DNA from 3 places in the Novosphingobium kaempferiae genome. Region 1 is predicted to be linked to each of the others. Evidence: predicted binding sites of a transcription regulator. Region 1 holds the regulator's gene; each other region holds the start of a gene.
What was found. The regulator LexA, encoded in region 1, represses DNA repair genes until DNA is damaged. The targets are predictions, from matches to a motif close to GTTCCNCNCTTGTTCT.
Positions count from the first base shown of each region.

Region 2: the regulator LexA is predicted to act here: its motif matches at 3,802-3,817, upstream of LO787_RS06165 (ribonucleoside-diphosphate reductase subunit alpha).
Region 3: the regulator LexA is predicted to act here: its motif matches at 3,744-3,759, upstream of LO787_RS00630 (ATP-dependent helicase).

Region 1 is NZ_CP089301.1:5,213,619-5,221,093, reverse strand. Features, by position in the region: gene LO787_RS23680 (citrate synthase) at 1-73, opposite strand, end outside; gene gltX (glutamate--tRNA ligase) at 85-1,551, opposite strand; gene LO787_RS23670 (ComEC/Rec2 family competence protein) at 1,687-3,795, shown strand; gene lexA (transcriptional repressor LexA) at 3,961-4,653, opposite strand; gene LO787_RS23660 (molybdopterin molybdotransferase MoeA) at 4,755-5,981, opposite strand; gene moaC (cyclic pyranopterin monophosphate synthase MoaC) at 5,969-6,454, opposite strand; gene trpC (indole-3-glycerol phosphate synthase TrpC) at 6,489-7,280, opposite strand; gene trpD (anthranilate phosphoribosyltransferase) at 7,291-7,475, opposite strand, start outside.
Region 2 is NZ_CP089301.1:1,315,925-1,323,399, reverse strand. Features, by position in the region: gene LO787_RS06180 (ABC transporter ATP-binding protein) at 1-679, shown strand, start outside; gene nadB (L-aspartate oxidase) at 1,305-2,945, shown strand; gene LO787_RS06170 (GlsB/YeaQ/YmgE family stress response membrane protein) at 3,059-3,301, opposite strand; gene LO787_RS06165 (ribonucleoside-diphosphate reductase subunit alpha) at 4,019-5,968, shown strand; gene LO787_RS06160 (hypothetical protein) at 6,305-7,057, opposite strand; gene LO787_RS06155 (hypothetical protein) at 7,151-7,453, opposite strand.
Region 3 is NZ_CP089301.1:119,134-126,608, forward strand. Features, by position in the region: gene LO787_RS00610 (AmpG family muropeptide MFS transporter) at 1-334, opposite strand, end outside; gene LO787_RS00615 (pseudouridine synthase) at 432-1,772, shown strand; gene rsmD (16S rRNA (guanine(966)-N(2))-methyltransferase RsmD) at 1,769-2,326, shown strand; gene LO787_RS00625 (hypothetical protein) at 3,029-3,646, opposite strand; gene LO787_RS00630 (ATP-dependent helicase) at 3,762-6,059, shown strand; gene LO787_RS00635 (aromatic ring-hydroxylating oxygenase subunit alpha) at 6,322-7,475, shown strand, end outside.

The DNA.
Region 1 (7,475 bases):
GGCCAACGCTGCCCTTGAGAACCGGGTATTCGAAGTCCGCGCCACCAGCGCTCAGTTTAGCCTGATCACCCACCAATTATCTCCTTATGACTGCGACCCGGCGGGAACCTGTGCCTGCTCGCCAATGCGCGCGAGGCTCTCTTCCCGTCCGAGCAGTACCAGTACGTCGAAAATCCCCGGCGAAGTCGTCTGACCCGTCAGGGCTGCCCGCAAGGGTTGCGCGAGCTTGCCGAGTCCCAATCCGAGGGCCTCGGCCATTGCCTTCAGGTTGGCTTCCAATGCCTCAAGAGTCCAGTCGGCCTGGCCGGACAGGCGCTCGTGAATCGCCGCAAGGCGCTCGCGCCCCTCGACGGTCAGGAGAGCCAGCGCCTTCTCGCTCATGGCGAGCGGGCGCTTGGCGAAGAGGAAGGCAGAGCCTTCTGCAAGTTCGTTCAGGTCCTTTGCACGGACCTTGAGCACGGGCATGGCGCGGACCAGCAGGTCGGCAGGTCCATCGCCGTCCACGCCATCGAGGCGCGCTTCGACGAGACCTGCGAGCCGCACGTCGTCGGCCTCGCGCACATAATGCCCGTTGAGATTCTGTAGCTTGGCAAGGTCGAAGCGCGACGGGCTCTTGCCCACGTCGACCATGTCGAACCATTCGATCGCCTGCTCGCGGCTGATGATTTCCTCATCACCGTGGCCCCAGCCGAGGCGCAGCAGGTAGTTGAACACCGCTTCGGGCAGCAGGCCCATCTCGTCGCGATAGGCGTCGACGCCCAGCGCGCCGTGGCGCTTCGACAGCTTGGCGCCGTCCGAACCGTGGATCAGCGGAACGTGGCCGTAAACCGGCACGTCCCAGCCCATGCCGCGGATGATTACGAGCTGGCGGAAGGCGTTGTTGAGGTGATCGTCGCCGCGCAGGACGTGCGTCACGCCCATGTCGTTGTCGTCCACCACCACGGCCAGCATGTAGGTCGGCGTGCCGTCGCTGCGCAGGATGACGAAATCGTCGATTTCCTCGTTCTGCACGGTCACGGAGCCCTGGACGAGATCTTCGATCGTCGTCTCGCCGTCACGCGGCGCCTTGACGCGCACGACCCACGAACGGTCGGCGGGCCAGGTCGAGGGATCGGCGTCGCGCCATTCGCTGTCGATGCGGAACGGCCGGCGCTCTTCCTGCGCCTTCTGACGGCGCTCGGCGAGTTCTTCCTGGGTCAGGTAGCAGCGATAGGCGTTGCCGCTCTCCATGAGCTGCGCGGCCACTTGCGCATGGCGGTCCGAACGCGCGAACTGGAACACCGGCGCCTCGTCACCGTCGAGGCCAAGCCACGACAGGCCGTCGAAGATCGCGTCGATCGCAGAATCCGTCGAACGGGCGCGATCGGTGTCCTCGATGCGCAGGAGGTACTTGCCGCCATGGTGGCGCGCGAAGAGCCAGTTGAACAGCGCCGTGCGGGCGCCGCCAATGTGGAGATAGCCGGTCGGCGATGGAGCAAAGCGCGTGACGACAGGGCGGAGCATTGGGGCCTCCTTGCCAGTCGCTTCGCCCGATGCACTGCCGCTTGCCATCTACCCGACCTTCCTGTCCTATTGGCGGCCATGGGGACCCACGCCGCGACTTGTCAAAATCCGCCTCCGCAGGGGCCTGGAGCCGCTGCATTGCAGCATGGGCCATGGACCGGTGAAGGCGTCTTGTCGAGGGTTTTGGCGGTCGTCGAGCGTTTTCTTTCGCAGGCCGGATTCGATCGGGCTCCATGGCTCACGGTAGCCTTCGCAACCGGCATAATTGCGTGGTTTTGGCTGCCTTCGGCGCCATGGTGGGCGGGCTTTTGTGGGCTTTGTATTGCAGTTTCTGCAATTGCTTGCGCGTCCTTTCGTTGGTGCAATGCGTGGCCTCATGCGATGCGGGCGCTTCAGGTGCTGCCGCTGCTTGTGCTGGCGGGATGCATCGTGGTGTGGGGCCGGTCCGAACTGGTCGGCCAACCGCCCATCGCCCGGCCGCTTTCCGGGACATTTACAGGTCGGGTACTGGGCGTCGAACCACAACCGGCACTGGAGCGCGACCGGCTGACGCTCGCCATGCGCGAGCCGGAAACCGGACGCGCCATCAAGGTGCGCGTGAACGTGCCGGGAAAAGCCTCCACCGCGGAGCTTTCGGCGGGCGATCTGGTGGCATTCAAGGGACGACTCATGCCTCCCGCGCCGCCGATGTTGCCGGGAGCATACAACTTCGCGCGTACCTCATGGTTCTCGGGCATCGCGGCGACGGGTTCGGCGATCGGGGAGATCGAAGTCATCGAACCGGGCATGGACGACGACGCATGGCTTTCCGGTCTGCGCCAGTCGCTCACCGATCATATACGCGAGCGCATCGGCGAACGGCGCGGTGGTATGGCCGCTGCCTTCGTCACGGGCGATCGGGGCGGCATTTCCAGATCCGACGACGAAGCGATGCGCGATTCGGGGCTGGCGCATCTGCTTTCGATCAGCGGGCTGCATGTGAGCGCGATGGTGGGTGCGGTCTACCTGATCGTCATCAGGGTGCTCGCACTGTTTCCCTGGCTGGCGCTGCGGGTCAGGTTGCTGGTGCTGGCGGCGGGGGCGGGGGCGCTGGCGGGGGTGGGTTATACGCTCCTGTCAGGCGCCGAAGTGCCGACCGTCCGCTCATGCATAGGCGCACTGCTCGTACTCGCTGCCATGGCGCTCGGTCGCGAGCCGCTGTCGCTGCGAATGCTGGCCGTCGCGGCTTTTTGCGTGATGCTGTTGTGGCCGGAGGCGGTGACCGGCCCGAGCTTCCAGATGAGCTTCGGCGCGGTGCTGGCGCTTGCCGCCGTCACGACGTCCGAGCCGGTGCGGCACTTCCTCGGCCCCCGTGGCGAGGGCTTGGCGATGCGCGGGCTGCGCCATGTCGGGCTGCTCCTGCTGACCGGCGTGGTGATCGACCTCGCGCTCATGCCGATCGGCCTGTACCACTTCCACCGAGCGGGCGTGTACGGGGCGATCGCCAATGTCGTGGCGATCCCGCTGTCGACATTCGTCGTCATGCCGCTGCTGGCCGCCGCGCTCCTGCTGGATGTGGTCGGGGCAGGTGCGCCGATGTGGTGGCTGGCGGGCCATGCCATCGATCTGCTCACCGGCCTGGCGCACTGGTTCGCATCCCGACCCGGAGCCGTGAACCTCCTTCCGGCCTCGGGAACGGGTGCCTTCCTCCTGTTCGTGGCTGGGGGACTCTGGCTGGGCCTGTGGAGCGGCCAAATCCGTTGGCTGGGCCTGCCACCGGCACTGATCGGCACGGGGCTGCTGGCGCTGGCTCCACCTGCCGATATCCTGATTTCAGGTGATGGCCGTCATGTCGGTCTGGTCGATCCTGCAGGCGGCCGCCTCTTCGTCCTGCGAGATGGCGCGAGCGGTTACGCGCGGGACAACCTCATGGAACAAGCTGGCATGGAAGGCGAGCCAATGCCGCTCGACCGCTGGCCGGGCGCCGTCTGCAACCGGGACTTCTGCACTCTGGAGATCAGGCGTTCCGGCATCACCCGTCGCCTTCTCGTGTCCCGTGGCCGCGATGCAGTGCCTGAACGCGCCCTGGTCGCCGCCTGCGAGCATAGCGACATCGTCATCGCCGACCGATGGCTGCCGCGCAGTTGCCAGCCTCGATGGCTCAAAGCCGACCGCGCTTCGCTGGCCGAGACCGGTGGCCTTGCCGTTTATATCGAAGACCAGCGCATCGAAACCGTGGCTCAGACGCAAGGCGAACATGGCTGGTGGCGAACGGCGGCGCCCAACACGGCAGTTAAGCGTGCGCATCGCTAGGCCTTGCGGCCAATTCGACATATCATGCCGTCATAAGGCTTGGGCGGTAAGGCAAGCCATATGCCCGCACCACTACTGCCGGTCATGAAGGCAAAGCACCTGCGGCAGCAATTGGGATTGAAGCCCGTTCATCCTATGGGTCGAACAGGCTTCAGCAAATGAACTTCAATTGTAGCGACGAAGCAGGCCGGCGAGCTTGCCCTGGACCTCGACTTCATCCGGTCCGTAGATCTGCGGCTCGTACGCGGCATTGGCCGGGTCAAGCCGAACCATGCCAGATTCGCGCCGGAGATACTTCAGCGTCGCTTCTTCACCACGGATGAGGGCCACGACGATTTCGCCGTCGCGCGCCGAGTTGGTGCGCTTCACAAGTGCAAAGTCGCCATCGAGAATACCGGCTTCGACCATCGAGTCGCCGGAAACCTCGAGCGCGTAGTGTTCTCCTGATCCGAGAAGCGCAGCGGGAACAGGTAGCATGGACTGCCCTTCCAGCGCCTCGATCGGTACGCCGGCAGCGATGCGGCCGTGCAGCGGGATTTCGATGACGTCATTGGCAGGCTGCGGCGCGCTTCGCGCAGGCTGAATCGCCGCGATGCCGGTGTCGTCGTTAGTGGCCGTGGCGCGCGAGGGCTTCGTCCCGGCATTGTCGGGTTGGCGCAGCACTTCTAGGGCGCGGGCACGATTGGGCAGGCGGCGGATGAAGCCGCGCTCCTCCAGCGCAGAAATCAGCCGGTGAACGCCCGATTTCGACTTGAGATCGAGTGCTTCCTTCATTTCCTCGAAGCTCGGGGAAATGCCGCTGTCTTCGAGACGCGTCTGGATGAACCGGAGCAATTCGTGCTGCTTGCGCGTCAACATTGTCGCTGCCTTTTCGTAACCTCCGGACCAGGGAAAACCTGACCTTGTTTGTTCTGGTAGTGAACATTGAGGGAACAATCAAGCAACGAATCGAAACGATCTTAAGCAATACCGCCATTCTGAAGCAGATAGATTTGAACCTTGTCGTTCACCCGCGCGTCTTCGGCAAATGCGGCGCGGTCGATAAGGACATTGCTGGCCGCAATGGAGGAAAGTGCGCCGCTGTCCTGCAAGGGATTGGCGATGACGGTTTCCCCATTCCACCATCCGCGCAAGAATTCGCGACGCTTTCCGTTGGCACGCAACGGTTCGCCTAACGAGGCCGTGAAGTGCATCGGTAATGGCTGTGCAGCGCCAAGCATCGCGCGGAGCATGGGTAGCATGAAATGATAGGCGGTGACGTAGCTCGACACCGGATTTCCGGGAAGTCCAAGCACGATCTGGCGGCGGCCATTTGTGTCGCGCGTGGCCACTAGAATGGGTTTGCCCGGCTTGATCGCCACGCGCCAGAAATCGATGCTGGCACCCCATCGTTCGAGAGCGGGACGGATGAGGTCGTGATCGCCTACCGATGCTCCGCCGCTGGTTACGATGAGGTCGGCGTCGGACGATGCCTCGAAAGTGGAGGTAATGGCCTTGATCGTATCGGGAACCGGGCCGATCCGCCGGGCATCGACGGCGGTTGAACCCGCCAAAGCCAGGAGCATCGCGCCGTTACTGGCGGGGATTTGGTGAGGCGCGCAGTGCTCCGGGTCGGCAGCAAGTTCGTCGCCGCTGTCGATGATGACGACGCGGGGCTTGCGGGATACGGGCAGGTACTTGTGTCCTGCCGCGATGGCGAGGGCCGTCTGTGCGGGACCGACCGGCTTGCCTCTAGGCAGGATTTCAGCGCCTTCGATGAAGTCCATGCCGCGAGGGCGGATATGCTTCGTTGCGGGAACGGGCGCTTCGCCGGTCAGCGATATCTCGTCGCCATGGCGCGCCAGATCTTCTTGGAGAATTACTGCCGATGCGTCAGCGGGCAACACCGCGCCGGTGGAGATGCGGACGGCCTCGCCGATTGCGATAGTGCCGATATACGGATGACCCGCCGCGCTTTCTCCCACGACACGCCAGGGGCCGGTGAGGTTCAAACCAGCGACGGCATAACCGTCCATCGCTGAGAGGCTGGCCGCAGGCTGGGTCCGGCGGGCATGGAGCGGCTCGGCGAGATATCGCCCGAGAGCGCCTTCCACATCGACGTGCTCGATCGTGAGCGGAGATGCCAAGGCAAGAAGCCGCGCCTGCGCTTCCTCCAGGGGAAGGGGGGGCGCGGTTACTCGGTCCATCCTGCAGCTTTCCAGTGGCCGGACTTGCCGCCACGCTTCTCGACGAGGCGGATTTCGCCGATGACCATGCTTTTGTCCAAGGCTTTGGCCATGTCGTAAATCGTTATGAGTGCGATGGAAGTCGCTGTTATTGCTTCCATTTCTATGCCTGTCTTGCCTGTCAGCGAAGCAGTCGCAGTGGCGCGGATCGCATCGGCCTCGAACGTGAAGTCGATGTTCACGGCATCCAGCGCGAGCGGATGGCACATCGGTATGAGGTCGGCAGTCCGCTTGGCCGCCATGATCCCGGCGATCCGCGCTGTGCCAAGAACATCGCCCTTCGGCGCATCTCCGGCCTTGATGGCATCCAGCGCCTCCGCCGACATCGTGATGCGCCCCGAAGCGACTGCGAAGCGTTGTGTAGGCGATTTGGCGCCTACATCCACCATGCGGGCCGTGCCTTCGGAATCGATGTGCGTAAGGGTCTTGCTCATTTCGTCTCCCTCTTCACACAGCGGGCAGGCCGGATCAAATGCCGGTAAGGAGCATCCGCGTTGCGGCTTCGATGTCGGCCTGACGCATGAGGCTCTCACCGACGAGGAACGTGCGTGCGCCGCTTGCGGACAGGCGTTCGAGATCGGCGTGGGTGTTGATCCCACTTTCGCTGACGAGCAGCGTGCCTTCCGGTGCCAACGGGGCGAGGCGCTCGGTCGTCGAGATATCGGTTGCGAAGCGCTTCAGGTCGCGATTGTTCACGCCGATAAGTCTGGATTTCAAGCGGCTTGCACGATCCATCTCGGATTCATTGTGAACTTCGACGAGGCAGTCCATCCCCCGTTCGTGCGCTGCAGCCTCGATCTCCGCCATGAGCACGTCGTCCAGCGCAGCGACGATGATGAGGATGGCGTCGGCACCGATGGCGCGGGCCTCGACGACCTGCCACGGATCGATCATGAAGTCCTTGCGGATTACCGGCAGCGCACACGCGGCGCGGGCGGCGATCAGGAAATCCTCGTGGCCCTGGAAATAGGGTGCATCGGTCAGGGTCGAGAGGCAGGCTGCGCCGCCCTTTTCATAAGCGACCGCGTGTTCTGAAGGACGAAAATCTTCTCGGATCAATCCTTTGGATGGTGAAGCTTTCTTGATTTCCGCAATCAGCGCGTAGTCGCCGGCGGCCTTTGCGCGAAGCGCTGCCTCGAAACCGCGCGGCGCGGTTTGCTGCGAAGCCCGTGCATCGAGGTCTGACAGGGTGGCGAGCACCTTGCGGGCCGCGACTTCCTCGCGCTTGGTATCGCAGATTTCGGTAAGCTTGTCGGACATGGATTCCTCGTCAGGCGCGGGTGGCCGCGATCCAGCAGTCGAGCAGCGCTTTCGCCAGCCCCTTGTCGATGGTTTCGGCGGCTTCCTCGACGCCTTCGGCCCAGCTATCGACCTCTCCGGCGACCATGAGCGCGCCTGCCGCATTCAGGAGGACCGCGTCACGGTAAGCACCGTGTTCGCCGAGCAGAAGGCGGC
Region 2 (7,475 bases), 1.8 Mb from region 1:
CCCGCAGGAGATCGTGTTCGACCCGTTCTTCACGCCTTTCGAGGTGCTGGAGATTCAGGCGGGGCTCTACGGCATAGCCAAGACCCTGCGCCGTTCCGAAGACCTGCTGCGCGCGGTGCATCTTGCCGACAAGCGCGACGCCTATGCGCGCACGCTGTCGGGCGGCATGAAGCGGCGCCTGCTGATCGCCAAGGCGCTGGTCCACCGCCCGCCGGTGCTGGTGCTGGACGAGCCGACCGCAGGCGTCGACGTGGAACTGCGCCGCCAGCTCTGGGAACTGGTCACCGAACTCAACAAGGAAGGCGCGACGATCGTGCTGACCACGCACTACCTCGAGGAAGCCGAGGAACTGTGCGACCGCATCGCCATCATCAACCACGGCGAACTGATCGCCAACAAGCCGACGCGCGAACTCGTCGGCATGGCGCGCGAGAAGATCATCGTCCTGACGCTGGATCGCGACGTCACCGAACTGCCCAGCCACCCCGGCTTCGTGAAGTGCGCGAGAACCGGCGAGCGGGTGCTGGAGATCACCTACGACAAGGATCGCGCCAACGCGGGCGAGATCATGTCCGCGCTGCAGGCGCAGGGCTTCGCGATCGTCGACGTGACGACGCGAGAGGCGGATCTGGAAGACGTTTTCGTCAGCCTGACCAGCGATCCCCGCGTCGCGGGCTGATCCGCAGGGATTTCCTTTTGTTGTTTTTGCGAATCGATTCGGCGCGTGAGCGCGTCGATTCGGCTTGCTGCAGTGCGGTTGCGACCCGTCGGACTCGTTAACAGGGCCGCTTCATAAGGCATCCCGGCGCAGGAGAGCGATTAACTATCGTTCACCGTGCTTTAGCAGCGCGTCCAGTCAAAAATCCCCACTGGATTCCGGGAGGGCAATATTCGCGAGGCCGGAAGGCCGTCGAGCGATACTAAGTATTCTTACTTATTCTGCGCCTGCTTCATCTTCGTCAAGTTTCCATACCTTGCGCTTCTTCCTGCGTATAGTTTTACCGCAGTTTTTGCATGTACCGACGTAGCTGATACCGTCCCATTTTACGCCATTGCGCAGCGGTTCATGCCTATTGGCAAAGCATAGAGGGATCGATATCGCCACGAAAACGGTTTCCTCGGTCTGGAGCGGAAGCTGACTAGACTAATAACAACGCTTTGCAAGTTCGTAATTTGTCGCAGATTACGGTGTTTGTAATCTTTTCGTCTATTCTTATAGGCCAAGTCTGCCGCACCGCAACATGCAAGTGCCTGATAGAGCAAACAGTTGCGGTCCGGGCGATGGCGGGGCTAGGAGGCCCGTCATGGAAACGCCATCCAGCGCAGCCCCTTCCGGCGCCGATACGCCGACCGCATTGTCCGCCGACGCGACCTACGATGTTCTCGTGATCGGGTCGGGCGCGGCAGGCCTTACCGCCGCACTCGCGCTGGCCGACAAGGTTCGCGTCGGGGTGCTCGCCAAGGGGACGCTGACCGGCGGATCGACCGCCTGGGCGCAGGGCGGCATCGCCGCGGTGCTCGACGCGGGCGATACCTTCGAGGAGCACGTCCACGACACCATGGTGGCGGGCGCGGGGCTCAACCGCCGCGACACCGTGGAATTCGTGATCGAACGCGCGCCGCATGCGATCGAGCGGCTGGTGGAACTAGGCGTGCCGTTCAACACCGACGGCGAGACGCTTCACCTCACGCGCGAGGGCGGCCATTCGCACCGCCGCATCGTCCACGTCGCCGATGCGACCGGCTGGGCGGTGCAGCAGGCGCTGCTGCAGGCCGCTGAGGCGCATCCCAACATCACGCTGCTGCCCGGCCGCTCCTGCATCGACCTCATCACCGGACGGCACGAGCAGCGCTATTCGGGCTCGGGCCGGGTCTGGGGCGTCTATGCGCTGAACGAGGAAACCGGCAGGGTCGAGGCGTTCACCGCCCGCGCCACCGTCCTCGCCACGGGCGGGGCCGGCCGCGTCTACCAGTTCAGCACCGCCCCGCGCGGCGCCACGGGTGATGGCATCGCCATGGCCTGGCGGGCGGGCGCGCGCGTCTCCAACATGGAGATGATGCAGTTCCACCCGACCTGCCTTTACAATCTGGAGGTCAAGAACTTCCTCATAACTGAGGCCGTGCGCGGCGAGGGCGGGCACCTCATCAACCCGCGCACCGGCAAGCGGTTCATGACCTTTTACGATCCTGAGCGGCTGGAACTGGCCCCGCGCGACGTCGTGGCCCGCGCCATCGACTCCGAGATCAAGCGCTTCGGCCTCGACTACGTCCACCTCGACATCAGCCACCAGCCGCCAGAATTCGTGCGCGAGCACTTCCCGAACATCCATGAGAAGCTGCTCGGCCTCGGCATCGACATGACGAAGGAGCCGATCCCGGTCGTCCCGGCGCAGCACTACACCTGCGGCGGCATCCTCGTGGACCTCGATGGGCGGACCGACCTGCCAGGGCTCTATGCCGCCGGGGAATGCACCGAGAGCGGGCTGCACGGCGCCAACCGCCTCGCTTCCAACTCGCTGCTCGAATGCTTCGTCTTCGGCGAGGCGGCGGCGGCGGACATCCTTGCGAAGTGGGACAGCTTCGAGGCGGTGCCGCCGGTCCGCGCCTGGGACGAGAGCCGCGTCACCGAGCCGGACGAGGAAGTCGTCATCAAGCAGAACTGGACCGAGATCCGCCGGTTCATGTGGAACTACGTCGGCATCGTGCGCACCACCAAGCGGCTGGAGCGCGCCATGCACCGCATCCAGATGCTGAACGGCGAGATCGAGGAATACTATCGCCACTTCCGCGTCTCGACCGACCTGATCGAACTGCGCAACCTGCTCCAGAGCGCGGAACTGATCGTCGAATCCGCGCTCAAGCGGCACGAGAGCCGGGGCCTGCACTACACGCTGGACTATCCGGCGGCGGACGCGGAGCCGCTGGACACGGTGCTGGTGCCTTGAGGGCTCCGACACAACCCTCGTCATTGCGAGCATAGCGAAGCAATCCAGAGCGGCATGGCGCTGCGCTGGATTGCTTCGCTATGCTCGCAATGACGATCGGTGAAGGCGTTGCCTCACCCGATATGCAGCAGCCGCCCGATGAAGATCAGCGCGATCGCGCCGAGGATCGAGGCGAGGCAGCCGGCGCGGCTGAAGTCGCGGCTGCCGCGGCTGGTGACGAGGCCCGCGACCAGCGAGCCGCCGATGCCCAGCAGGATCGTCGAGATCCAGCCCATGGGCACCGCGCCCGGATAGACCCAGCGGGCCAGCCATCCGATGATAAGGCCGCTGATGATGGCGCCGATGATGTTGAACATGTGACCCTTGCACTCCCCTTGCGCGCCGCAGCGCCTTCGCAACGAGCCTCATAAGCGACCAGTCGCGTGTCGGTTGCAAGCGATCGGCAGGCGACCGAAAGGATTCGACGGAAGTCGAGCGGATGGATGGGGAAGACTCCGCCAGCCGGACTTGACCGCTCGGTTCGTCGCGCGTGCGATTCGCTTGGTCGGTGATTTCATGTGGAAAAATTTAGCACCACAAGGGTCACGAAGCCTCTTGCGCGATCGAAAGGCAAGGAAAGCCCGCGCGTCGCGAGCGGCTGTTCAGGCGTGCAGGATGCTCCCGCCGCCCGATGCAGTTTCGAGTGCCCCCATTGAATCTCGCGCAGGAAAGGGCACTATAGGTTGTGTCGCGCCGATCGAGGGGCCTCAATACCTAGCGATGCCGCCGCCGGATGCCGAAAGGCTCGGGCAGCCGTCCGGGGGTCTTGGGGCAGGGCCCTTCGCAAAGGCGCGCCGGTGGTATGACAGGGAATGTCGTTCTCTTTTTGTGCTGGTTCTGATAGTCGGGACGTCTGATGCGACCCTTCGACTCGGTGCCGGTCTGTCCTGCCGCCGAAAGCAGCGTGGACCGTCTCGATGGCGGTCCGATGACAGGTTTGAAGGCACATTGGGGGCGAACCAGTGGATTTCAGAAACGGAAGCGAAGATCAGGTGTCTGACTCGGATGTGAGCTACGCGGATGCACAGGTCGACATGGAGGCGCTGCTCGCCTCGCATGACCCTGCGCCCCGCAAGAAGAAGGAAGGTTCGGCCGTCGTGATGGACAAGACCGACAGCGCGACCGCCGATCTGGTGGAAGCTCCGAAGAAGAAGGCGGTGGATTCCAAGACGATCCATGACCGCCGCTTCACCATCGTCACCGACGCTTCGCGCGATGCGCTCCTGACCGATTTCGGCAAGGAGACGCTGGACGACCGCTACCTGCTGCCCGGCGAGAAGTACCAGGATCTGTTCGCCCGCGTGGCCGACGCCTATGCGGACGATCAGGAGCACGCGCAGCGCCTGTACGACTACATCTCGCGCCTGTGGTTCATGCCCGCCACCCCCGTTCTGTCGAACGGCGGCACCGGTCGCGGCCTGCCGATCTCGTGCTACCTGAACTCGGTGGACGACAGCCTCGAAGGCATCGTCGCCACCTGGAACGAGAACGTCTGGCTCGCCTCGCGCGGCGGCGGCATCGGCACCTACTGGGGCGCGGTGCGCGGCATCGGCGAGCCGGTGGGCCTCAACGGCAAGACCAGCGGCATCATCCCCTTCGTGCGCGTGATGGACTCGCTGACCCTTGCGATCTCGCAGGGTTCGCTGCGTCGCGGTTCGGCCGCCTGCTACCTCGACATCTCGCACCCCGAGATCGAGGAGTTCCTCGAAATCCGGAAACCCTCGGGCGACTTCAACCGCAAGGCGCTGAACCTGCACCACGGCGTGCTGCTGACCGACGAGTTCATGGCCGCCGTGCGCGATGGCGCCGAGTTCGAGCTGAAGAGCCCGAAGGACGGCTCGGTGCGCGGCAAGGTCGATGCGCGCTCGCTGTTCCAGAAGCTGGTCGAGGTCCGCCTCGCCACGGGTGAGCCCTACATCGTCTTCTCCGACACCGTGAACCGCATGATGCCCAAGCATCACCGCGATCTCGGCCTCAAGGTCTCGACCTCGAACCTGTGCTCGGAAATCACGCTGCCGACCGGCCGCGACCACCTCGGCAACGACCGCACGGCGGTGTGCTGCCTCTCCTCGCTCAACCTGGAGACCTGGGAAGAGTGGAAGGGCGACAAGCGCTTCGTCGAGGACGTGCTGCGCTTCCTCGACAACGTCCTGCAAGACTACATCGACCGCGCGCCGGACGAGATGGCCCGCGCCAAGTATTCCGCCGCGCGCGAGCGTTCGGTCGGGATGGGCGTCATGGGCTATCACTCGTACCTGCAGAAGCGCGGCATCGCCTTCGAGAGCGCGATGGCCAAGGCGCTGAACCTGCAGATGTTCCAGTACATCAACCAGAAGGCCAACGAGGCCTCGATGCTGCTGGCGAACGAGCGCGGGCCGTGCCCGGACGCCGCCGATCAGGGCGTGATGGAGCGCTTCAGCTGCAAGATGGCGATCGCGCCCACCGCGTCGATCTCGATCATCTGCGGCGGCACTTCGGCCTGCATCGAGCCGATCCCGGCCAACATCTACACCCACAAGACGCTCTCGGGCAGCTTCGTGGTGAAGAACCCCTACCTGCAGAAGCTGCTGGCCTCGAAGTCGAAGGATTCCACCAACGTGTGGAACTCGATCCTCGAGCACGGCGGTTCGGTGCAGCAGCTCGACTTCCTCTCCCCGGAGGAGAAGGCGATCTACAAGACCAGCTTCGAGATCGACCAGCGCTGGCTGCTCGAATTCGCGGCGGACCGCACCCCCTACATCGACCAGGCGCAGTCGCTGAACCTGTTCATCCCCGCCGACGTCGACAAGTGGGATCTGATGATGCTGCACTACCAGGCGTGGGAGCGGGGCATCAAGTCGCTCTACTACCTGCGCTCCAAGTCGGTGCAGCGCGCCGGTTTCGCGGGCGGCGTCGAGGCGGACAACACCAGCGAACTGCCCAAGTTCAACCTCGCGGCGAGCGGCGAAAGCACCGACTACGACGAGTGTCTCGCCTGCCAGTAAGGCGCTAGAGTTCACCGAGAGCGGCCTTCCGGGAAACCGGGAGGCCGTTTTCGTTTGGGGTGAGGCGCCACGGCCGCCGGGGGCTTCGACAGGCTCAGCCTGAGCGGGGTGGGGAGTGAGCGCCTGGGGTAAGGGCCGCTCCGTCCGCTCCGTCATCCTGAACTTGTTTCAGGATCCATCGGGCGGTTGGTGCCGGATCGTTGGATCGCAGGCCGCACTGTCGGTTCGCCAATCGCAAAACCGAGCTACGGGCTCGATGGACCCTGAAACAAGTTCAGGGTGACGGCTAGAATTGTGAGACTGAAGTTTTGGCGTGAGGGATGCGAGACCCGCGCCTCAGCCGCCTGTATTCGCAAACGACTGGATGCGGATGCGCGGGAACACGTCTTCCAGTGCCTTCACGTCCGGGGTGACGTAGACGTAGCCGCCCTTCTTCGCGAACATCGGGCTGAGGTTCCTGGTGTAGAACGCGATCGGCACGTTGATGCAGCCGAAGGTGATGCGGTTGTCGTCGATGGCGGGGGACAGCATCCGCTCGCGCCGCTTTTCCTTGGGCTTGCCGGGTTTGGGGATCGGGTGGAGCGCCACCGACGTTGCGTAGTCCACCCACAGTACGCGCTGCTTGCCCGCCGCGACGCCGAACTTCGCGAGGAAGCGGCCTGCGGGCGTGGTCTTCTCGGCCGGGCCGATCTCGGACAGGTTCTTGCTGCCGATGCCGGGGCTGGCGTCGTCGCCGGGCGCGATGCCGAGGAGGACGGGGACGTGGGCGACCTGCTTGCCGGTGGCGTCGAACAGCAGCAGCGAGGCCGATTTCTTGTCGACGATGGCATAGGGCAAGGCGTGGTTGTCGCCCGAAGCGGCGACCCAGGCGGAGACGCGGGTGGCATCCTCCGACTGGGCCAGCGCGATTTCATCACTGGTCTTCGCAGGCGCAACGGCAGGCTTCTTCCGGGCTGCGGGCTTCTTCGCTGCGGGCTTCCTGCTCGCGGCTTTCGCGGTCGCGGCCTTCTCCACGCCCCATGCGGGAGCGGTGTTCAGCGCCAGACCGGCAGATACGAAACCGGCAAGCGCCAGGAGAACCTTGTTCATCGCGTCGGAAGTACTCAGGAAATGAAACCGTCGGCGCTCTCGGGGGGAGGAGCGCCGACGCGGGATATCACAGGTATTCTATGTTTGCTCGCGTCAGTTGCGCGGGCGCTTGCGCTGCGATTCGGCCATGCGCTGCTCGACGCCGTCGACGCGGGCGTTGAGCTGGTCGATGCGCTGACCGTTCTGCGCGGCCTGGCCCGAAGCGGCCTGGGCTTCCGAACGGGCCGCCTGCGCGGTCGCGTCGGTGGTCTGCAGCTTGGCGTCGAGCGCATCGACGCGCTGGTTCACGACCGCGACCTGCTCACGGACGAAACCCTTGGTGGCGCAGCCGCCGAGGCCCATGGAGCCGGCCAGAATGACCACGGCCGGGGCGATTTTCTTGAAGGTGGGCGACATCGAATTCTCCTAACGGTCAACT
Region 3 (7,475 bases), 600 kb from region 1:
CGAGGTTCAGCACGGCGGCAATCACGGCCACGCCGCAGACCAGCATCCACGACACGCGCTGGCCCATGCGATGCAGCACCGGCAGGTGAACGCCGTCGATGATCCAGGCCCAGAATATCTTGAGGTTGTAGACCAGGAACGCCAGCGTGAAGGCGGTGACGGTCTTCTTGTCGATCCCGTCCTGCGCCAGTCGCGTCGTCAGCGTCGCGCCGATCATCGCATAGGGAAAGCCCGAGGACAGCCCCAGCATGAAGGCCGCGATCGACTCCTTCTCGGTATAAGGTTTGATCGAGGCCCAGACGCCGCGACGCTCATCGGTGCTAACGGCGTCCACGCCTGTCTCCTGCAATGCGAACCGGATCGCAACTTAGCGGGCGGTTTCGCGAAGGGAAGGCTGGATGAAGAGGCGATCAACAGGTATGGGCGCTCGAATGTCCAAACCTCCCAGCAGATCAGGCGGCCCCGGCCGCGGCGGCCCCTCCCGTGGTGGAGCCGGTGGCGGCTCACGCGACAGCGGACGCGGCAGCGCCCCCCGTGGCGGTCCGAGGGGAAGCGCGCCGCGCGACGGCGACGGTGGCAGCCGCTCCCAGCGCGGGGCCACGCATCGCGACGGGACGCGGCGGGATGCGCCGCGTATCGGCAGCCGCGAGGATTTCCGCGAGGAACTGCGCGGCGGCAAGCCTCGCCGCGCGCCTGCACGCGATGGCGCACCTCGCAGCGCCGAGCCGCGTGGTGGCGACCGAACCGAACGTCGCGGCGAGCGACCGGCCGAACGCCGCGATGGCCCTGCCCCGCGCAGCGCGACGACGCGCGACGGTGCGCCCCGCCGTGGCCCTGCCCGTGATGGCGCCCGTGACGCTGGCCGTGACGGCTATCGCGATGGTCCGTTCCGTGGGCCCCGCTCCGATTCTCGCGGTGAAGCACGCGCTCCCCGGCCCAATACCCGACCGGGCCCCGCACCGCGCGCCGCCGCGCCGACGCCAAAGGATCCCTCGCTCCCCGCACGCGAAGGCGATCGCATCGCCAAGCTGCTCGCCCGCGCCGGCATCGCCAGCCGCCGCGAGGTGGAGCGCCTGATCATCGAGGGCCGCGTCAAGCTGGACGGTGCGGTGATCGAGACGCCCTCGACCGTGCTGACGTCGCTGCGCGGCGTTACGGTGGATGACAACCCGGTGGCCGAGGCGGAAGGCACCCGCCTGTTCCTCTTCCACAAGCCCGCCGGTCTCATCACCGCCGAGCGCGATCCCGCCGGTCGCCCGACGATCTACACCGCGCTGCGCAACGCCCTGCCCCCGGGCACCGGGCGCGTGATGCCGATCGGCCGCCTCGACCTCAACACCGAGGGTCTGCTGCTGCTGACCAACGACGGCGAGTTCAAGCGCCAGCTGGAACTGCCCGCCACCGGCGTGCCGCGCACCTACCGCGCGCGCACTTTCGGCGACATCACGCAGGCGCAGCTCGAAGACCTGATGGAGGGCATCGAGGTCGACGGTGTGATCTACGGCAAGATCGACGCCAACATGGAGCGCCGCACCGGGCGCAACCAGTGGATCGAGATGACGCTGACCGAAGGCAAGAACCGCGAGGTCCGCCGCGTTCTGGAGGCCCTCGGCCTGCAGGTCAGCCGCCTGCTGCGCACGGCCTACGGCCCGTTCCGCCTCGGCGATCTGCCCAAGGGCATGGCCGGCGAGATTTCGCAGCGTGATCTCGACAACTTCCGGCGCAGCCTCGCCACGGGTCAGGGCGGCCAGGGCGGAAAGACCGGAGCATGAGCGCAAACCTGCGCATCGTCGCGGGCGAGTGGCGCGGCCGCAAGCTCGCCGCGCCAGAGGGTGACACCACGCGGCCGACGGCGAACCGCACCCGTGAGACGCTGTTCTCCATGCTCGTCAGCCGCCTCGGCGACTTCGAGGGGCTGAAGGTCGCGGACCTGTTCGCCGGGTCCGGCGCGCTGGGGCTGGAGGCCCTGTCGCGCGGGGCAGCACATTGCCTGTTCGTCGATCAGGACGCCGCAGCGATCCGCGCCATCCGCAGGAACATCGCCAACCTGCAGGCGCAGACCCGCAGCGATGTGCGGGCATCCTCGGTCCTGTCGTTGGGCGCGGCGAAGGAGCCGCTGGATCTGGTGCTACTCGACCCGCCTTACGACACCGGCGCAGGCGCGGTGGCGGTGGACAAGCTGGCCCGGCTCGGCTGGATCGGCGAAGGCACCTGGGTGAGCCTGGAAACCGCCAAGGGCGAGAACGTCTCGATCAAGGGCTTCGAGGCCGACGCCACGCGCGATGTCGGCAAGGCCCGGCTGCACCTGCTGCGCCGCACAGCTTGACAAATATCGCCAAATAGGTTATATGGCCCAGCATCCGCCGGGTCTGACGTACAAGGGTTCGGCGGTGTATCGGGTCGGCGTCGTGGGCCGGGATGCGGTATCAAGCCGTAGCTACGCACCACGGTGTCCATCGAAGACCCGGACCGTCCTCTAGGCTCTGGCCCGGCCGTTCCCCCAACCGAGTATCTCGGCCTGGGAGCGGCTCTCCCGGAAGTCCCATGACCGATACCGACGCGAGCCCCAACGTCGGTCATACCGGACAGGTCCGATGGAATACAGGTCGAGCCGGGCTGCACTCCGCACCTACCCGGCCATTCGCAACGCGCTGTGGAAACAAACCCCCGCGTCCCGTCCGGACGCTCACGACGCCGACCCGATGTTCACTCTCGGATCCTCGCGTTTCTTCCCCCGGCGTTAGGCCCGCACTCGCCAGCGGGCGTTTTCGTGTGTCCGGCCCAAACGTTCGTCATTGCGAGCGCAGCGAAGCAATCCAGCGAAGCTCTATGCCGCTGGATTGCTTCGCTGCGCTCGCAATGACGAAGTGTGGGTGCGGGTAACGCCAATTCCTCCCCGAGCTTGTCTCGGGGAGGGGGACCGCCGCCGCAGGCGGTGGTGGAGGGGGAGAACCTTGCGCCAATCCCCCTCCGTCAGCGCTTCGCGCTTCCACCTCCCCGAGACAAGCTCGGGGAGGAATTGCTCCGCCTACACACCCCCGCGATTGCGGCAACTGTCGGTGACAGTCTTGCTGCAACGCGGATAGTCCTTGCCCATCGCGGTCGCAGGCGGCGGGGTCAGTGCGCCCTTGTAGGGACCGCCCTGATAGTTCTCGTCCGCAGGCATGGCTGGACGCGCGGCCTGGTTGGCGGTCTTCGGATCGGGCACCCCCGCCGTGGGTACGCCCGGTCCCGGAGGATTGGCCTGCCCGGCAGGCGTCGCGGGCGTTTCGCCCTTCATCTGCTGGATCACCGAATTCCACGCCATCTGGCGCTGTTCCGGCGTCATCTTGTAGATCTGGCCACGCTGGTCGGCGGTGAGCGCCCAGTAGCCCTTCTGCTGGTCGGTATTCAGCGTCCAGTAGTAGACCTTGTAATCGTTGGGCCAGCTTTCGTAGTCGGCCTTCTGCGCCGGGGTCCACGTATCGAACATCGCCTGTTGTTCGGTGGTCAATGTCGGCGCGGTGGTGGGAGCAGCAGGCGTCGGCGGCGGGGTCGGCATTTCGGTGGTCGCGGGGTCGGCAGGGGCGCTCTGGGCATGGATGGCGGCGGGAATCACCGTCAGGCCCAGCGCGGCGGAGCCGGCGAGCAGCAGCATGTTACGCATTTCTCACTCTCCGTGGTTTGTCTTGCTGTTCAAACGACGAAACCCGCCGGCGATTGTTCCTGAGCTGCGACGAAGCGGGCTTGCACCGGGCCACGCCGTTCCCTAGTTGTTCACGGTGAACAATCTGCAAGCCCCCTCCCCTGACGGCCACGGCGATCCGCTGATCGACGGCCTCAACGAGCCGCAGCGCGAAGCCGTGCTGACGACCGAAGGCCCCGTGCTGATGCTGGCGGGCGCGGGCACCGGCAAGACGGCGGCGCTGACCCGCCGCCTCGCCCATCTCGTCCGCAGCCGCCTTGCCTGGCCGAGCGAGATCCTCTGCGTCACCTTCACCAACAAGGCCGCGCGCGAGATGCGCGAGCGTGTCGGCCACCTCGTCGGCCCGGCGGTGGAGGGGATGCCCTGGCTCGGCACGTTTCACGCGATCGCCGCGAAGATGCTGCGCCGTCATGCCGAACTGGTGGGGCTGCAGAGCAACTACACGATCATCGACACCGACGACCAGCTGCGCCTCCTCAAGCAGCTGATCGTGGCCGAGGGGCTGGACGAGAAGCGCTGGCCCGCGCGCCAGCTGGCGGGGTGTATCGACCGCTGGAAGAACCGCGGCCTTAATCCCGCCGACCTCGACGCCGGGGAGAACGAAAGCTACGCCAACGGCAAGGGCCAGAAGTTCTACAAGCTCTATCAGGATCGCCTGAAGGCGGTGAACGCCTGCGATTTCGGCGACCTGCTGCTCCACATGCTCAACATCCTGCGCACCCACCGCGACGTGCTGGAGCAGTACCAGAACCGCTTCAAGTATGTCATGGTGGACGAATATCAGGACACCAATCAGGTCCAGTACCTGTGGCTGCGCCTGATCGCGCAGGGTCGCCAGAACATCTGCGTGGTCGGTGACGACGACCAGTCGATCTATTCCTGGCGCGGCGCGGAAGTGGCGAACATCCTGCGCTTCGAGAAGGACTTCCCCGGCGCCAAGGTCATCAAGCTGGAGCAGAACTACCGCTCCACGCCGCAGATCCTCGCCGCCGCATCGGGCCTGATCGACGAGAACACGCAGCGCCTCGGCAAGACCCTGTGGACCGAGCGCCATGCGGGCGACAAGGTGCGCGTCATCGGCGTCTGGGACGGGCCGGAGGAAGCCCGCCGCGTCGGCGACGAGATCGAACGGCTCGAACGCGAAGGCGCCCCGCTCGACCAGATCGCCATCCTCGTACGCGCGCAGTACCAGACTCGCGAGTTCGAGGATCGGTTCATCTCGATCGGCATGAAGTACCGCATCGTCGGCGGCTTCCGCTTCTACGAACGCGCCGAGATCCGCGATGCGCTGGCGTACCTGCGCGTCATCGCCCAGCCCGCCGACGACCTCGCGTTCGAACGCATCTACAACGCCCCCAAGCGCGGCCTCGGCGCCAAGGCGCTGGAGGCGCTGCACCGGCTGGCGCGCAATCGCGGCATCCCGCTGTCGAACGCCGCGATCGAGATCGCCGATACCGACGAACTTCCCGCCCGCGCGCGCAACACCTTCCTCGCCCTGATGCGCGACTTCGCGCGCTGGCGCGACCTGTCGGCCACCGAAGGCCCCGCCGACCTGCTGCGCACCGTCATGGACGAATGCGGCTACACCGACGCGCTGCAGGCGGAGAAGACCGCCGAGGCCAACGGACGGCTGGAAAATATCGCCGAACTCGCCCGCGCCATGGAGGAATACGACAGCCTCGGCGACTTCCTCGAACACGTCAGCCTCGTCATGGACAACGAGAATGCGGCGGACGAGGAGAAGGTCACGATCATGACCATGCACGCCGCCAAGGGGCTGGAATTCGACAACGTGTTCCTGCCCGGCTGGGAGGAAGGCGTGTTCCCCTCGCAGCGCGCGCTCGGCGAAGGCGGGCTCGCCAGCCTGGAGGAAGAGCGCCGCCTCGCCTACGTCGCGATCACGCGGGCGCGGCGCAAGTGCACGATCCTGCACGCCGCCAACCGGCGCATCTACGGCCAGTGGACCAGTTCCATCCCCTCGCGCTTCATCGCCGAACTGCCCGAGGAGCATGTCGACAGCGAGACCACGCTGTCCGGCGGCGCCTCGCTGTGGCGCGCGCAGTGGTCGGAGCATACCGATCCCTTCGCCGACGTCGCCCGCATGCAGCCAGCCCGCACCATCACGCGCGGCCCGGGCTGGCAGCGCGCGGCGGCTAAGGAATACGACGCCACGCCAAAGCGCGTGGTCGAAAGCACCCGCAGCGCCGCCAGCTTCGCCGCCAAGCCACGCACCGACATCGCCGTGGGCGCGCGCGTCTTCCACGAGAAGTTCGGCTACGGCGCGGTGATCGCGCAGGAAGGCAACAAGCTGGAGATCGAGTTCGAGCAGGCCGGCAACAAGCGCGTGCTCGACAGCTTCGTGAAGCCGGCTTGATAATTCCTCCCCGAGCTTGTCTCGGGGAGGTGGCAGTCACGTAGTGACTGACGGAGGGGGAATTTCCTGAACTCTCCCCCTCCACCACCGCTTCGCGGCGGTCCCCCTCCCCGAGCAAGCTCGGGGAGGAACATGTGCCCTCCCGATCAACCCCAATTACCGCGCCTGCGATCACCGGCAGCCCCGCAGCGATTGCCTCTCCCACCTCGCCCTGTACACTGGTTCAACACGAACGAGAGTAACAAGCGAGAGGTATTGGGAAGTGCTCAAATCAGCAGACGGCGGCCTGCGCCCGGTGCCGTTCCCGATCGACGATCCCGAACGCATCCCGGTAAAGCGCTACTACGACGCGGAATTCTATCAGGCGGAGCTGGACCACCTGTGGCCCCACGTCTGGCAGATGGCCTGCCGCGAGGAGCAGATTCCCGAGGTCGGCGACTGGATCGAGTACGAGAACGTCGGCAAGTCGGTCATCATCGTGCGCACGAAGACCGGGGTGAAGGCATTCCACAACGCCTGCCGCCACCGCGGCGTGCCCTTCGCGGGCGGATCGCCGCTCGGCTCCTCGCACCCGACCGCGCACGGCAACTGCGCGAAGTCCGGCTTCGTCTGCCCGTTCCACGGCTGGCGCTGGAACATGGATGGCGAGAACACGCTGGTCTACGGCAAGTACCTGTTCTCCGAACGCCAGATGGACGAGGACGACATCAACCTCATCCCCTGCCGCGCCGAAGTCTACGGCGGCTGCGTGTGGATCAACCATGACCATGATGCCCCCTCGGTGCGCGAGAGCCTCGGCCCCGTCGCCGAGCGGCTGGAGGCGCACAACCTCCACAAGCTGAAGGCGGAATGGTGCTACGGCACGGTACTCCCGGCGAACTGGAAGATCGCGATGGAAGCCTTCATGGAGGGCTACCACGTCATGCAGACGCACCCGCAGCTCCAGCATGCGGTGCCGACCATGTACGATTCGATGTACGCGATGGCGGAAAACCCGGACCGCCACCCGATGCTCGCCGATCCGGCGCTGACCATCGAGGAGAACATAGCCGCGCAGATCAAAAACATGGAACTGCTCAGCGAAGGCATGGCGGGCATGCTCCACGAGAAGGAAGTGGAGATCGCGAAGTCGCTCCAGCACGCGACGCAGGGACTGCCGGAGGACAAGGGGCAGGCCATGATGATGTGGCTGGGCATGGTCATGCATCAGGTCAGCGCCCAGCTGAAGGAGCGCGGCGAGCCCATCCCGGACCTCATCTCGGTCGCGCAGTCGGACCCGGTCAACGCGGTGGAGTTCCTTTTCCCGCACTACTTCCTGCTGCCCTACTTCAGCTCGATGTCGGCCTACCGCATCCGCCCGCTCGGCCCGGAAAGCTGCTTCTTCGAAATCTGGTCGCTGACCTTCTTCCCCGAGGG